Regions from separate parts of the Natronincola ferrireducens genome, predicted to be linked through region 2. Evidence: riboswitches for the same ligand, from Rfam matches in the RefSeq annotation. Region 2 holds a riboswitch; each other region holds the start of a gene.
What was found. A riboswitch is a leader RNA that binds a small molecule or an ion and turns the genes downstream of it on or off. The one in region 2 is predicted to bind cobalamin.

Region 1: linked by a shared signal. The riboswitch ahead of BLS22_RS15630 (energy-coupling factor ABC transporter permease) and the one ahead of BLS22_RS00030 (sirohydrochlorin chelatase) in region 2 are both predicted to bind cobalamin.
Region 3: linked by a shared signal. The riboswitch ahead of cobT (nicotinate-nucleotide--dimethylbenzimidazole phosphoribosyltransferase) and the one ahead of BLS22_RS00030 (sirohydrochlorin chelatase) in region 2 are both predicted to bind cobalamin.

What each region holds. Positions count from the first base shown of each region.
Region 1 covers NZ_FNFP01000003.1:197,482-202,237, reverse strand. The annotation lists gene vorB (3-methyl-2-oxobutanoate dehydrogenase subunit VorB) at 1-399, opposite strand, end outside; gene BLS22_RS09235 (4Fe-4S dicluster domain-containing protein) at 427-630, opposite strand; gene buk (butyrate kinase) at 659-1,735, opposite strand; gene BLS22_RS09225 (LysR family transcriptional regulator) at 2,045-2,965, shown strand; cobalamin riboswitch at 3,044-3,222, shown strand; gene BLS22_RS15630 (energy-coupling factor ABC transporter permease) at 3,557-3,700, shown strand; gene BLS22_RS09215 (nucleoid-associated protein) at 3,836-4,756, opposite strand, start outside.
Region 2 covers NZ_FNFP01000001.1:3,487-8,242, reverse strand. The annotation lists gene hemC (hydroxymethylbilane synthase) at 1-615, opposite strand, end outside; gene BLS22_RS00040 (precorrin-2 dehydrogenase/sirohydrochlorin ferrochelatase family protein) at 678-1,316, opposite strand; gene hemA (glutamyl-tRNA reductase) at 1,342-2,598, opposite strand; gene BLS22_RS00030 (sirohydrochlorin chelatase) at 2,620-3,003, opposite strand; cobalamin riboswitch at 3,137-3,319, opposite strand; gene BLS22_RS00025 (TVP38/TMEM64 family protein) at 3,441-4,085, opposite strand; gene mltG (endolytic transglycosylase MltG) at 4,374-4,756, shown strand, end outside.
Region 3 covers NZ_FNFP01000001.1:1,013,744-1,018,499, reverse strand. The annotation lists gene BLS22_RS04675 (ABC transporter ATP-binding protein) at 1-478, opposite strand, end outside; gene cobT (nicotinate-nucleotide--dimethylbenzimidazole phosphoribosyltransferase) at 617-1,666, opposite strand; cobalamin riboswitch at 1,766-1,944, opposite strand; gene BLS22_RS04665 (MATE family efflux transporter) at 2,005-3,345, opposite strand; gene BLS22_RS04660 (single-stranded DNA-binding protein) at 3,718-4,347, opposite strand; gene BLS22_RS04655 (Mur ligase family protein) at 4,473-4,756, opposite strand, start outside.

The sequences.
Region 1 (4,756 bases), on a different contig from region 2:
ATAATCACCGTGTCCACCACCCTTTACAGCCTGGAAATAATCGGATTGAGCTGGACCCAACCCTCCTAATCCTGGACCACATCGGTTGATGTTGACAATCACCATAGGAAGCTCTACAGCTGCACTGTAGGAAAGTCCTTCTTGCTTTAAGCTGACTCCTGGGCTAGAAGATGCTGTCATAACCCTAGAGCCTGTACAGGCAGCACCATAGCACATGTTGATGGCGCCAATCTCATCCTCTGCCTGTAATACTGTACCACCCTTTGGTGGTAGATGCTTAGATAAATATTCTATAACTTCTGTTGAAGGTGTGATAGGATATCCAAAAAACAATTTGCAACCTGAACGAATAGCAGCTTCACCAATGATTTCATTCCCCTTCATTAGCACTCTTTCCATTAAATATTTCAGCTCCTTTCCCCACTTTTATTTATAAACCTCTATTGCTACATCCGGACAAACAGTTGCGCATAAAGCACAGCTTATACATTTTTCTTGGTCATTGCAAATAACTATAAAATACCCCTTTTTATTCGTTTTATTTCCAATAGCTAAAATTTTTTTAGGACAAACATCAATACAGAGACTACAACTCTTGCAATACTCAGTTAATACCTTTATCTTTTCCAAGCTAATCCCTCCTTTATTTATCCTTATATTAACTATACAATGAGGCTTCCTCTTCCCCCCTAATGACCCTTAAGGCACCTAAGGCTAAGGATTGCAATTCTTTCTCCCCAGCAACAACTTCTATAGGAGCTATAAACTTAACACGTTTTATAATATCATTCACAATTCTCTGAGAGTAAGCAATGCCTCCGGTTAAGATGATTCTATCCACCTCTCCCATTAATACCGCCGCCATAGCACCTATTTCCTTTGCAACCTGATATGCTAAGGCATCCAACACAATATTCGCCTCTTCATTGCCTTTTTCAGCCAGAGCCTCTACCTCACGGACATCCATCGTACCGAAGTAAGAATAAAGACCTCCCTTTCTAATCAGTTTTTCTTTTAATTCTTCATAGGTATACTTTCCTGAGAAACATAGCTTCACTAGTTGATCTGCTGGCAGTCCCCCACATCGATCTGGAGAAAAGGGACCTTCAGCCATGGCATTGTTTACATCTATCATCTTTCCTTTTTTATGGGGTGTTACGGAAACCCCTGTTCCTAAATGGGCCACCACAAAGTTTACTTCTTCATATTTTTTATCCATTTCTTTAGCTACCTTACGGGCAACAGCCTTCATATTTAAAGCATGGGATAAGCTGATTCTTCTTAAATCCGACAGCCCAGAAATTCTTGCTACTGGCTCCATTTCATCAACAGAAACAGGATCTACGATAAAGGCTGGAATGTTTAATTGATTAGCTAAATTCCAAGCCATAACAGCCCCTAAGTTTGAAGCATGTTCCCCTTGCTCTGCCCTTTTTAAGTCATCCACCATCTTTTCATTGACTCCATAAGTTCCCCCCAGCAATGGTTTAAGCAATCCCCCACGCCCTACTATTGCAGTTAAGGTGTTAAGTTCAGTACTTTCCTCTTTAAGGGCTTCTAGCACTAAATTTAGGCGATATTCATATTGACCAAATATACTGGAAAACTCTTTTAAATCCTTTACTGAATGCTCTACAATTTTTTTAAATAATAGGGTCTCTTCTTCATATATAGCTATTTTAGTTGAAGTTGCACCAGGATTAATTGCTAATATCCTGTTTTTTGAACATGACATAGAGATACCTCCTTTATAAATTAGTTATTGATAAGGTTTTTATTTATAAGTGAAATTTTATTTAAATAATACTCTATACTAAAATTTTATAATTATTGATGTTCAAGGAATACTCTATTGATTTCAACAAAAATTAGAAATAATAAAATTTATTCCTAATATTAGAATACAGAATATTAACTTCATTGTGAAATATCATAATTGTATATCAGTGATAAGTCAAAGTGATTTATATTGATAATCATAGAGGTACATGTTATTATTTTGGTATATAACTTATTCTGCATAAAAAATGAGGGGGGGATAATTATGGATATCCGACAATTACGCTATTTCATTGCTGTTGCAGAAAACTTAAATTTTACCGAAGCAGCTAAACAGCTATTTGTAGCACAATCCGCTGTAAGTCAACAAATTGCAGATTTGGAGAAAAAAATAGGTGTACAGTTATTCATTCGAAATAAACGTTCAGTAAAACTGACCAATGCTGGAGCTGTACTTTTAAAGGAAGCTATTAGCCTTGTAAACAAGTCTGTAGAAGCAATGGAAAAAACTCGTCAAGCAGAATTAGGTATAATCGGTAATTTAAATCTTGGTTTTCTAGGTTATACCGAAAAGAACTTTTTACCCCATTTAATTAGACAATTCCGTAGAAATTATCCAAAGATAAACTTACATTTAAACCAATTTAATCATGGTATGCTGATAGAATCCTTAAATAATGATGAATTAGACATTGGTTTTACCTTTGCATTTAGTCTAGATAATATTGGAGGCCTAGAAAAAAACAGGATTTTCACTGAAACCCTCTCAATAGTAATGCATTGTGAGCATCCCCTTGCAAATAAAACTAGTATACATGTTGGTGATTTAAGGGATGAACGTTTTATTGCCCTTCATAGAAAAGAATCACCTCAAGGTTTTAATCAAACGCTCATGATTTGTTCAAATAATGGTTTTGCTCCAAACATAGTTAGTGAACCTAAACTTCTTAACACTGTATTATTATTGGTGGACTCAGGTATGGGGATAGCCATTCTACCAAAGAGTCTTAAACTCCATTCAAGTCCTAGTCTTCGTTTTATTGACATCGAAGGTGAAAAGATTGAGTATGAGTTGGTGGTTGCTTGGAAAAAAGCCAATGAAAATCCTTCAATTCCTTTATTTCTTAAGGAACTAGAGTTTGTAAAATCTCAATATTATAAAGATTTTTCAACCATTACATCATAATAGTACTCCTATTATGATGTACATATCCTAAATTTTGGGTTGCTTTTGTTTCTATAGCATGTTATACTTTAAGCAAATTGAATATAGTGTTAAACAAGTTCATTTATGAATTTAAAGGGAAGTTTGGTGCAAATCCAACGCGGTCCCGCCACTGTAATGGGGAGCTGCTTTACATATATGCCACTGGATATTATCTGGGAAGGCGTAAAACAGCAATGATCCTAAGCCAGGATACCTACTTGTATAACTACGCCACATACAAATTCACGGTGTATGGATTTGGGATTAATTGTCATGACTATAACCAACTAAACTTAGTTTGTTATAAGTCATAGCTGTTCAAATAACTTGACAAGTTTTTATCCTAATAACCTATGCCTTTAAGTCTAGGTTTTTTTTTAATTTCACTTTATTTAAGGAATTACATCAAAATCAGAGATATCCTGTATGTGCTCGACATTAATCGTCGCCCCCTTCAGCAAAATAAAAGCAAAATAAGCCATTTGCTCCCCTATTATTTTGCTGGAGATTGATTACTTTACTTCAGGTGCAGAACTGCACCTGAAGTAAAATTTTAATTCTATTAATCTTATGACAGCAGCTTTTTCTTTAATCAGCATCCCGGTTGCTCCAAGTTCAATTCATCCCTTATTAGGTGGATTGCTGGGAATTATTGTAGGGAAGCGTAATACTATTGCTGTCTTTATAGGTCTTTTATTACAGTCTGTTTTTTAAACATGGTGGCTTAACTGCTTTAGGCGCAAACATGCTAAAGCCTCTTAATATTCTATCCTTTGCATTTTAAACACATGTAAAAAAAGCTGTAGACATCCTATACTCTCCATCTAGGTATATAGGATATCTACAGCTTTATTTGTTATGTATTTTAGTAATATTTTTTATTAATATAGAAATTGTTCCATCTGGATTGTTTATGAACTCAACAACATCATTATTATTATAATAGCCAGAAGGTAAATTAATTTCAATGCCACTGTCGGTCTTTAGCCTATGGGTTTTAAGTTTTTTATTTACTACATTTGATGGTTGTAGGTTTACGATATTTTCCTTTAAACCTTCTTTCTTTATCTCATCAATATATTCATTTTGTATTTCATGATTACCTTGAAAGACTTCAGCAGCAATATTACTTATTTGAATTTCATCACATTCCCCCATGCTATCGGCTAAAGCTTCGTGTAATTTTGCTGTTTTCTTAAAATCCTCGTCAAAATATTTTTTGTTCAATTTCTTAGTTACTTTAGTAAGTATTTTAAATTTTTCATCATTAGATAGATCAAATGTACACTTCATAAATAATTTGGATAAATAGAAATCCTTATCTCCATTAATCTCATATTGTTTTTCTAATAATTTTATGTGATAATCTGATAAAGAAATTATTATACACTCATCTAGTTTTTGTGCATAACTGGGCAACGTAGTAGTTTGTTTAATTAACTTATTTACGTTTCCTTCATCAGTGCTCATCACATAATGTATATAGCTTGATTTGTAATTAAATTTCATTATTGCCATATAACTACTATTGTCCTGTTGAAAAACACAAAACACAACATCTCCTGGAGATATATCAGGATTTTTTGTCATGATTTCAAATAGATTGGTGGCTAATTCTGCAGTAATGGAAGTAAACTCCTCAGAATTAGATGCTATTTTTTCACATAGCTTATAAATAGTATTATCTGTATTTTCAAAAATTCCTTCCTTAACTTGCCCACTATTTATTACTTTTGAGATATGATTTTCAAGAAATTTAATTATATCTTC
Region 2 (4,756 bases):
TTTTCTAATTTCACAGCCCAGTGCACCTTGGCCTACAGCAGGGGTAAAGTTATCTATATCTAAGTAATAAAAGGTTTCTTCATCATATCCCAATCTCTTTAATCCTGCCGCTGCTAAAATAACAGCATCTAAGCCCTCGGTTTCAATTTTTTTCAGTCGTGTTCCTACGTTTCCTCTTATGTCCTTTAATTGTAGGTCCTGTCGCAGCCTTAATAGCTGAACCTTTCTCCGAAGGCTACTGGTGCCGATCAGGGCCCCTTGGGGTAGCTCCTCTAAGGTTCTATTGTCCTTGATTACCAACACATCCCTAGGATCTTCTCTTTTGGTTATAGCACCTAGAATCAATTCCTCAGGAGATTCTGCCGGCATGTCCTTCATACTATGGACAGCCAAATCAATCTCTTCTTCTAATAGGGCTGTTTGTATTTCCTTGACAAACAGTCCTTTACCACCAATTTTGCTTAAGGTTTTATCTAAAATTTTATCCCCAATCGTTTTGATTTTAATAATTTCATATTGATATTGGGGAAACCTTTCCTTCAGCATTCCTATAATGATTTCTGCTTGGGTTAAGGCTAATTCACTGGCCCTAGAGCCTATTTTAATTGTTCGCATCTTATCACGCCTTTTATTGAATTAAATTTGTTTAAACTCCTATTAGACAGCCTCTTTTCAGTCTATAGCCCTTCTTTAAAAGCTTCATAAGTGTCCCATAGCTTTTCCTTGATTTTAAAAGGGTCTTCTTTCCGATAGTCAACATCGTATATTAGGTGATGAAATAACCTTTTCCTATCCTGGATGGAGGGTATTTCCCTTAAGGCCTTCCCTCTTATAGCCCCTAATATATCTAGGAGGTCTCCGTAGATTTCTCCGTAGATAGATTCCAGTTCTTCTTTGATTTTTCGGGAAAGCATGGGGCTTTTCCCTTCAGTGGATATAGTTATTGTTAAGCTTCCACGGTTGATGGAGGCAGGAAGGATAAAGTCTGATAGGTGTCGAGAATCACCAACATTAATAAAAATCTGTCGCTGATTTGCTTCCTGTTTACACCTTTTATTAATATCAGCATCATCTGTAACCCCATAAGCTAAAATACTTCCATCTAAATCCCCTGTTGTATAGGGCTTGTTTTTATGGACAATTTTATTGTCCTTCGCTAGTTTTTCCAAGGCAGGGGTTAGCTTGGGGCTTATAACCGTCACAACAGCACCATACTCCAGTAACGTTATCACCTTCCGCTCTGCCACCTCACCGCCCCCCACAACAGTACAGGGTTTTCCCTTGATTTCAACCATCATTGGATAATATAAAGCCATTGTTCTTCTCCTTATTTCAAAATTTCTATAATCCTAAAAATTCATCTACAAAGGAAGCCATTTCTTCTCCCTTACCCTTCACTCCCGCATCCTTCAACTGAAGTATAGGTTTTCTCCACATCTTTTTCACCAAACTTCTAACAATAATTTCTATGGTTTCCCTATCTTTTTCAGGTATATGAGAAAGCTTTTTAAACATTTTTTCAAGCTCTTCATCGGTTAATCGTTGACTATAGTTTTTGATGGCCTCAATCTTGGGATATATCGGTAGACATTGATACCAATCTTCATAGCTGTCAATGGCAACTTCAATATATTGTCGAACCTCTTTAATTAAATTTTGTCTCGAGGCTAAATTTTCATCAGCAATTTCCTTTAATTGGTCTATATGGAATAGTCTTATCCCTTCTATTTCTCCAATGGCAGGATCGATATCCCTCGGCAAAGCAATATCTACAATACACAGTTCTCTCCCCTGATCATACCGGACTTCAAATTCTTCCTTGTGGTAAATATAGTGGGGTGCACCTGTAGCTGTAATAACGATGTCTACTTCCTTTAACACATCATATTTCCTATTGAAATCAATGTGTTGAATATGACTATGTTTGTTGCTAAGAGCCTCTATGGTTTCCCTTCTTCTGTTGCAAATATAAATCCTTTCAACACCTCTATCGATTAGATGCTCCACCGCCAGTCTACTCATTTTCCCAAAGCCAATGACTAATACCTTTTTGTCTATTAAGCCTTTTAGTTGTTTCTCAACTTGCTTTACGGCTATATAGCTAATAGATAGAGGGTTTTCAGAAATATTGGTTTTGGTTTTGACTTCTTTAGCTGTGGTAATAGCATCTAAAAATAGTTTGTTTAGCACCTTACCGCAGCCTTTAACCTCCATTGCCCTATGATGGGCTTCTTTCACCTGTCCCAATATTTGATCTTCTCCTAAAACCAAGGAGTCCAAACCACAACAGACTTCGTATAAGTAGGTTACAGCTTCCTTTTTCCTTTTAAATACATAATGTCCTTCCAGTTCTTCTTGCTTCAATTGAAAAAAATCTGTGTAAAAATTCTTAAACCATTTTTCTGCTAGATTTGTATCCTCTACCACACTAATGATTTCACTGCGATTACAGGTGGATAGGATAACCCCTTCTTTTATAAAGGGGTCCTCCTTCATAATATTATAGGCCTTCTGTAGCATCGACTTGGAAAATGCAACCTTTTCCCGAAGGGTTATAGTAGAATTTTTATGGGTAATACCAAATACAACTACCTTCATTACTCATCACCTTCTATGTTTTTAGAATGTAAGGGCCAAAGCCTCTTTACCTCTTTCTTTAACAATCTCTGCAACTCTTCTATCGGCTCCTATATGCTTTGCCATAATAAATTTAATGGCTGGATACTTTTCCTTTACTTGGTCTAACTCTTCTGGAATATCATATTTAATATGATTTCCTTGAAAGAGGAACATTGGAACAATAACAATCTCCTCTGCTCCTTTATTTACTAACTCATCTATTCCCTCATGAAAGCTTGGTTTTGAAATCTGTAGGGAGCCAAAACCCAGTAGAGGAAACTCCTCCTTATTTCTCTCCTCTAACATTGCTATAATTTCCTTTAAAATGTCATCTGCTTCCTTTGCTTTACTACCATGGGCCAATACAAACAATCCTCTTTTCATGAATATGCCTCCTTATTAATTATGAAATCTTAGTTGTTTTGTTGTAAAATAAAAAAAATCCACTAGAAGTGGATTTTGTATGTCCTGAAATAATTTTTCTATTACAGTACTACAAACATCCCCTCCCTCCGAAGGTTGTTGTCAGCTTTAGGCTGGTCTCCTGACTCGTGAATCCCTTTACTCTCGACGCCTTCCCAAATTCAGTTCAGTGGCTGTTGTCGATTTCATCCTCACTTACAGTAGCGGGGGCTGTAGCGGATTTTCACCGCTTTCCCATTTAAGTTTCCTATGAAACACCTAAACGTATAAATCTTTTTTTATTTTAAATTGTTTTTTGATATGGTTTGTCACAAACATCATATCAAAATTCCCTTGTGTTTTCAATAGAAATATAAGGTTATAAAAAAAGTCCTGGTGTTATGGTTGATTATGGATGATTAGATTTCTGTTTTAAAAAATATAGTTGGGACAATAGCTAGCAATAATAATAAGACATAAACAATTATAGTCTGTATGGAGAAAACGTTGTTGATAGTATCTCCTAAAAAGGTATATAAAATGACTTTGGGGGTAATCCCTAGAAGGCTTCCTACAAAAAATTTTTCGTAGGATATTCCTACTAATCCAGCTCCATAGCTAATGGGATCAATGGGAAATCCAGGGGTAACCCTCATGACAAATAACTTTCTTATAATTTCTTTATCTTGTATGCTTTGGAGCTTGATGATGTACCTTTCTCCTACAATTTTCTTAACAAGGTCCTGAAATTTGCTGCCTAGCCAAAAGCTTAAGGAAAAAGCAATCATTACTCCTATCAATGCAGCGATACTCCCTAGGAATGTGCCATAAATTAAGCCTCCAACGATAAAAATCACAACATTAGGGAAAAAGAGAAATGGCCGAATAGCAGCAATTCCTATAAAAACCAATACACCCCAAATCCCAAGGCCTTCTATCCCCCTTTGAAGTCTTTCTATATTCCATTGTATAAATAGGTGGTCCCTAAACTTAATTAATAAAATAATACCTATAAAAATTATAAAAATTGCTACTATAGCTTTAAACATTTTTCTTTTCTTCATGATTTTTTCCTTTCCAATACAAGAAGCTTCTATTCTATATACTTTAGCTTTCTTCACTAATTGCTGTTGACTAATTGTATGCCATAAAATTTAATTTATTGCCTATATCTTTTCCCCCCAGATTTTTTTACATTGTTTCAGTCTAACTTCTATAGTGTTTTTTGTAAAACCTCTATTTTTTAAAATTCTTTTTCTTTATAAAAGATGGTAATGCAATTTATAAGAGAAAATGATAGAATAGTAAATAGATTATAGCGAAACTTTATAAATGACAGGGGGGTTATTTTCATGAAAAAATTGTTTTCTTTATTACTTATACTAACATTACTTGCCCTTGGAGCTTATTTCTATGTACCCTCCTATTTATCTGTAGCCTCTAACGAAAACCCAGTAGAAATTACTGTGGCTGAAGGAGCTTCTTTAAATGCTGTAGCTGAACACCTTTATAATAAAGGTGTTATTAAAAGTAGACTTTGGTTTAAATATCAATCCCGCGCCGAAGGAATCGATAGGAGTATTAAACCCGGTACCTATACATTACATCCTAACATCAATTTAAATGAGATTTTTGAATTGCTACGAAAAGGTGTGCCAGAGAAGCCGATTGTTATAACCATACCGGAGGGCTTTACCCTTTATCAAATAGCCAACAGGGTTGAAATTGCAGGCTT
Region 3 (4,756 bases), 1.0 Mb from region 2:
CATCCATAATTAATATTTCAGGACTATTCATTAGGGCGGCAGCAATATTGATTCTTCTCTGCATTCCCCCTGACAATTCTTTAATTTTTTTATTTTCATTGGGAGAAATCTCTACTATCTCCAATACCTCGTTTACCCTTTTTTTCAATTCCCCTTCCTTTAATCCATATAACTTCCCCAAAAAAATCAAATTTTCCTGTACCCTTCTATTGCTGTAGAGGGCTATTTCCTGGGGGATATAGCCAATCTTTTTTCGTACCTCCCCATAATCCTTTTCTATCCTTTTTCCATAATATTTTACATAGCCCTCCGAAGGCTTAAAAAGCGTAGCAGCAATGGATAGAAGGGTGGATTTTCCTGCTCCATTGGGCCCTACGATACCTACAATTTCTCCCTTATCTATGCTAAAGCTTATATCTTTTAATACCTTGTTTTTTCTATAACTATATTCAACATTACAAAACTCTATTACACCCATAACCCCAACTCCATTTCAATGCCCTTCTATATCCATTATAATATATATCTTTTATTAATCCAATTAAAAAGCAAATTACACAAAACAGTGCCACCATATATACTGGTGGCACTAACATTTGATGGGCTACTTTAACCTCTAAATTGTCATACTTGCTTCTTGAAAGGTAATCATATACTTCATCATATCACAAGCTGCCTCCACAATAGGAAAGGTTAAGGCTGCTCCCGACCCCTCTCCAAGACACATGTCCATATAAAGTATCGGCTTTATACCCAGTAATTCACTAGCCTTTTTGCCACCTATTTCAGCTGAAGCATGGGAAGCAATAAAATATTCCTTTGCTTTAGGCTCAATGGTTGCAGCAATCAATGCAGCGGCTGTTGCTATATACCCATCCACTACAACTGGAACCCTATTGGCTGCCGCCCCCAGCATCACACCAGCCATACCACCTATTTCTAATCCACCTACCTTAGCAAGAACATCAATCCCATCGGTAGGATTTGGATTGTTCAGATGAATAGCTTTTTCTATAACCTTTGCCTTATGTTGAATCCCCTCTGAAGATAGACCTGCTCCCCTTCCCGTGATGTCTTCAGGAGGATAGTTTCCTAAAACTGCTAAAATAGCTGTACTAGCAGTAGTGTTGCCTATACCCATCTCTCCTGTTCCTAAAAGATTGACACCCTTCTTTATTTCTTCATTAGCTATTTCTATCCCCACTTCTAAAGCTTTAATGGCCTCTTCCCTTGTCATGGCTGGTCCTTTAGCCATATTATCAGTTCCATATTTTATTTTCCTAATGATAACACCAGCATCATTAGGAATATCCTCTTTAATACCAATATCCACAGTAACAATTTTGGCCCCGGACATCCTACTTAAAGCACATACACCAGTTGTGCCTTTAGGAAAATTTAAGGTTTGTATAGCTGTTATTGCCTGAGGATTTGGAGCCACCCCCTCCTCATAAACACCATGGTCTGCCGCCATAACGATAATAGCTTTGTTGTCTACAACAGGTTTTACAGTTTTTGTAATACCTGCCAATTGTACTGCCAAATCCTCTAAGCGTCCTAAGCTTTTAGGAGGCTTGATGAGATTATCCACCCTCTCCCTAGCCTTTATCATTGTCTCCTGATCTAAGTTCTCAATTTTTTCAATCGTTTGTTGTAATAAATTCATTTTGTTTTTCGCCTTCCTTTTCTATAATAGATTTTAAAAAAATAAAAGCCCACAGTTTATTTAAACATCAAATAAACTGCAGACTTTTCCATCATCCACACATCTCAAAGCTAATAGGCAGGTCTCCTGGCTGAGGTTCATCATTTCATTGGACCTTCCCAGATCATCATCCAGTGGTATAATCAATGAAACTTCCCTTTACAGTGGTGGGACCGCTGAAGATTTCCACTTCATTCCCTATTCTCCCCCTAAGGGGCACCTACTGCTTTTATTCATTTATACATCTAAATTTATCCTACAATACAATGTTTTTTCAGTCAATAGTAAATTTTAAAATTTTACTGCTCCCATTGAATTTCAGTGCTTTTCCACTGCCCTTTTTTATAACGAACCACCATCAGTAGGGCCTCTACCATAAATTGTAGGGCAGTAGCTGCCCACACATAGCCTATATGGAGTCTCCATACAAAGACAATGAAATAAATAAGAGGGAGTCTTACTGTCAAATTGGTTATGAGGGCAATTTTAAAGGGTCCCTTTGTATCTCCTGCTCCCTTTAATGCCCCAGACACAACTATAGCAATGGCAATAGGAATCTGCTCAAGGGCTCCTACCCTTAGACATACAGCCGCCAAGGCCACTGTCTCATGATCTGTACTAAAAAGCCTCATGATAGGATAGGGAATGAGGAAAAAGGCTACACCTACTAAACCCATTAATATAGAGGCATATAGGACAGATTTTTTTGCACTTTCATCGGCATCCACAACATTATTGTCACCTAAATTCTGTCCTACTAGAGTGGTGGCTGCAATAGCAATGCCATATCCCGGCATAAAGGATATTGATTCGGCTGCTATTGCAAGGGAATGACCAGCAAAGGCTACTGTTCCCAATTGAGCAATCCAAAAGGAGGAAAGTAATCTACTTCCTTCGTTCATCAACATCTCCAGTCCTGCTGGAGTACTTAATCCCACTACATTCCTTATCGTCTTAAAATCCCATTTTATTAAATCCTTTATTTTCACCTGAATACCAGCTGTACCCCTAATGACGTAATACAAGGTAACAATCGCTCCTAAGGCTTGGGCACTACCTGTAGCAATAGCAGCCCCCCTTACCCCTAGCTCTGGAAGTCCCAATCTTCCAAAGATTAACCCATAATCCCCTATAATATTAAAAGTGTTAGCTAGAATAGCAGAAATTAGAGGTATAACTGTGTTTCCTGCTCCACGTAATATGGCATTGCCGATAACAAGAGGTATATAGAATATAAGCCCCCCCATTACAATCCTTAGATAATCTGTTCCAAGCACAATAACCTCAGGATCATCTACAATAGAAGTAATGATAGGCTTAGCAAATAGAATTCCCAATATACCTAATACTACACTCATCACCATACCTATTGATAGGGCCTGAGCCCCTATAAATTCAGCTTTCTCCTTTTCCTTAGCACCAATATATCTAGCCACCATAGCCGTTGCTCCTATCCCTAAGGCTCCAAAGATATGTCCCACCGCAAACATAATATTGGCTCCAAGGTTTACCCCTGTAATTGCTGCTGGTGTCAATCTCCCTACCATGGCAGTGTCAGCTGTCCATACTAGGGTATGCATCATCATCTCTAATATAGCTGGCCAAGCCAACAAAAAAATTTGCTTTGTAACATTATTCATCTTCAATCCATTAATCCTCCTGGGGGGTTACTAAAATACCTTTTAGAAATTTTGGTTTTTATCATAAGTATCTAAAATACTCCATATGTTTTTCTAAAGGATTTTGTTTCCTATACGATTCTTCTTATATAATTATAGTATAATATTTTGATAACAAAAAGAAAATTAACTTTATTTTAAAGAGAATATAAATATTTTAGTGGAAAAACAAAGGAATTTGAGGAAAGTTTCCAAAAAAAAAAATAAAGGACCTAGTGTCCAAAAAATATTTTAGATGATTTGTCCTCCATATTATAAAAAGAAAACGCCCTCTAATATGCCCCTACATTTATATTAGTTGGCGTTTATTTAGCTTCTATATGTATTATCCCTTTACTCCTCCTCCACCTTCTCCATTTTAGAGATGGATACTTCGTAGGCTACCTTATTGATGGCAGTCCCATCATTGAATTTCTTTTGATACTGCCTGCTTTGAATCCGTCCCCAGGTACGGACATGGTCACCTACTTGTAATTTCGAGGAAAACCTAGCATTTCTTCCCCAGGCGATACAGGGTATGTAATCAGATTTATTATAAGCTCTGTTTACCGCCAATAATAAATCTGTTATCTCTCTGCCAAATGGTGTTTCTCTATAAACTGGTTGCTTGCATATAAAACCATCCAAATAAATATGATTGGGGTTTTTTACCTCTTCCTCCCCCATCTTGAGAATATCCCGGGCAAATATTGTTAAAACCAGTTTATTATTACCATTAACAAATTTGTTGTAAGACCTTAATTGTCCCTCTACACTTACCATGTCTCCAGCCTTTAGATCTAGACCCACCAAAAGTCTCTCGGAAATTGTTACTGGTAAACAATCACAAGATTCACTAAGCCTTGGAATCTCTATGGTGTATATATAAAAGCCCTCTCCATAGATTTCATGACTAAAAGTTTTTTCTCCAATTATCTTGCCTACTAGCGTGACAGCATTACTACTAATTGAATGCTCTGACATGTAACCCAACTCCCCCTTCTATTCTTATGTTTATTTTTAGACGAATCTATAAACATTACTATTCAAAAACAATTGGGATTATGTCTTAATCTACTATCTTTTATCCATAAAATAGAATTTTTTTTCTAGTGTCTAGGAACAATATCCTGCCAAAAATCCGGCATACTTATGATTTGTGTATTTTTATCGGCTTTTATTCTGTTAAGACATAGGTTAGCTCCTTCATTCATTCCTTGGGCACCTAACAGTAGCAGGATGTCTCCCTTTTCCAGCATAGTTAAAGCTTTTTTTATACTTGTTGCAAGCTTGTCTTCAAATTCAAAGGACACCCCAGATCTACTTAAAACCTGAATAAATGTATCCCTTTCCTGGGTTTCCACCTTATCTAAAGGACCTGTACAATCACTAC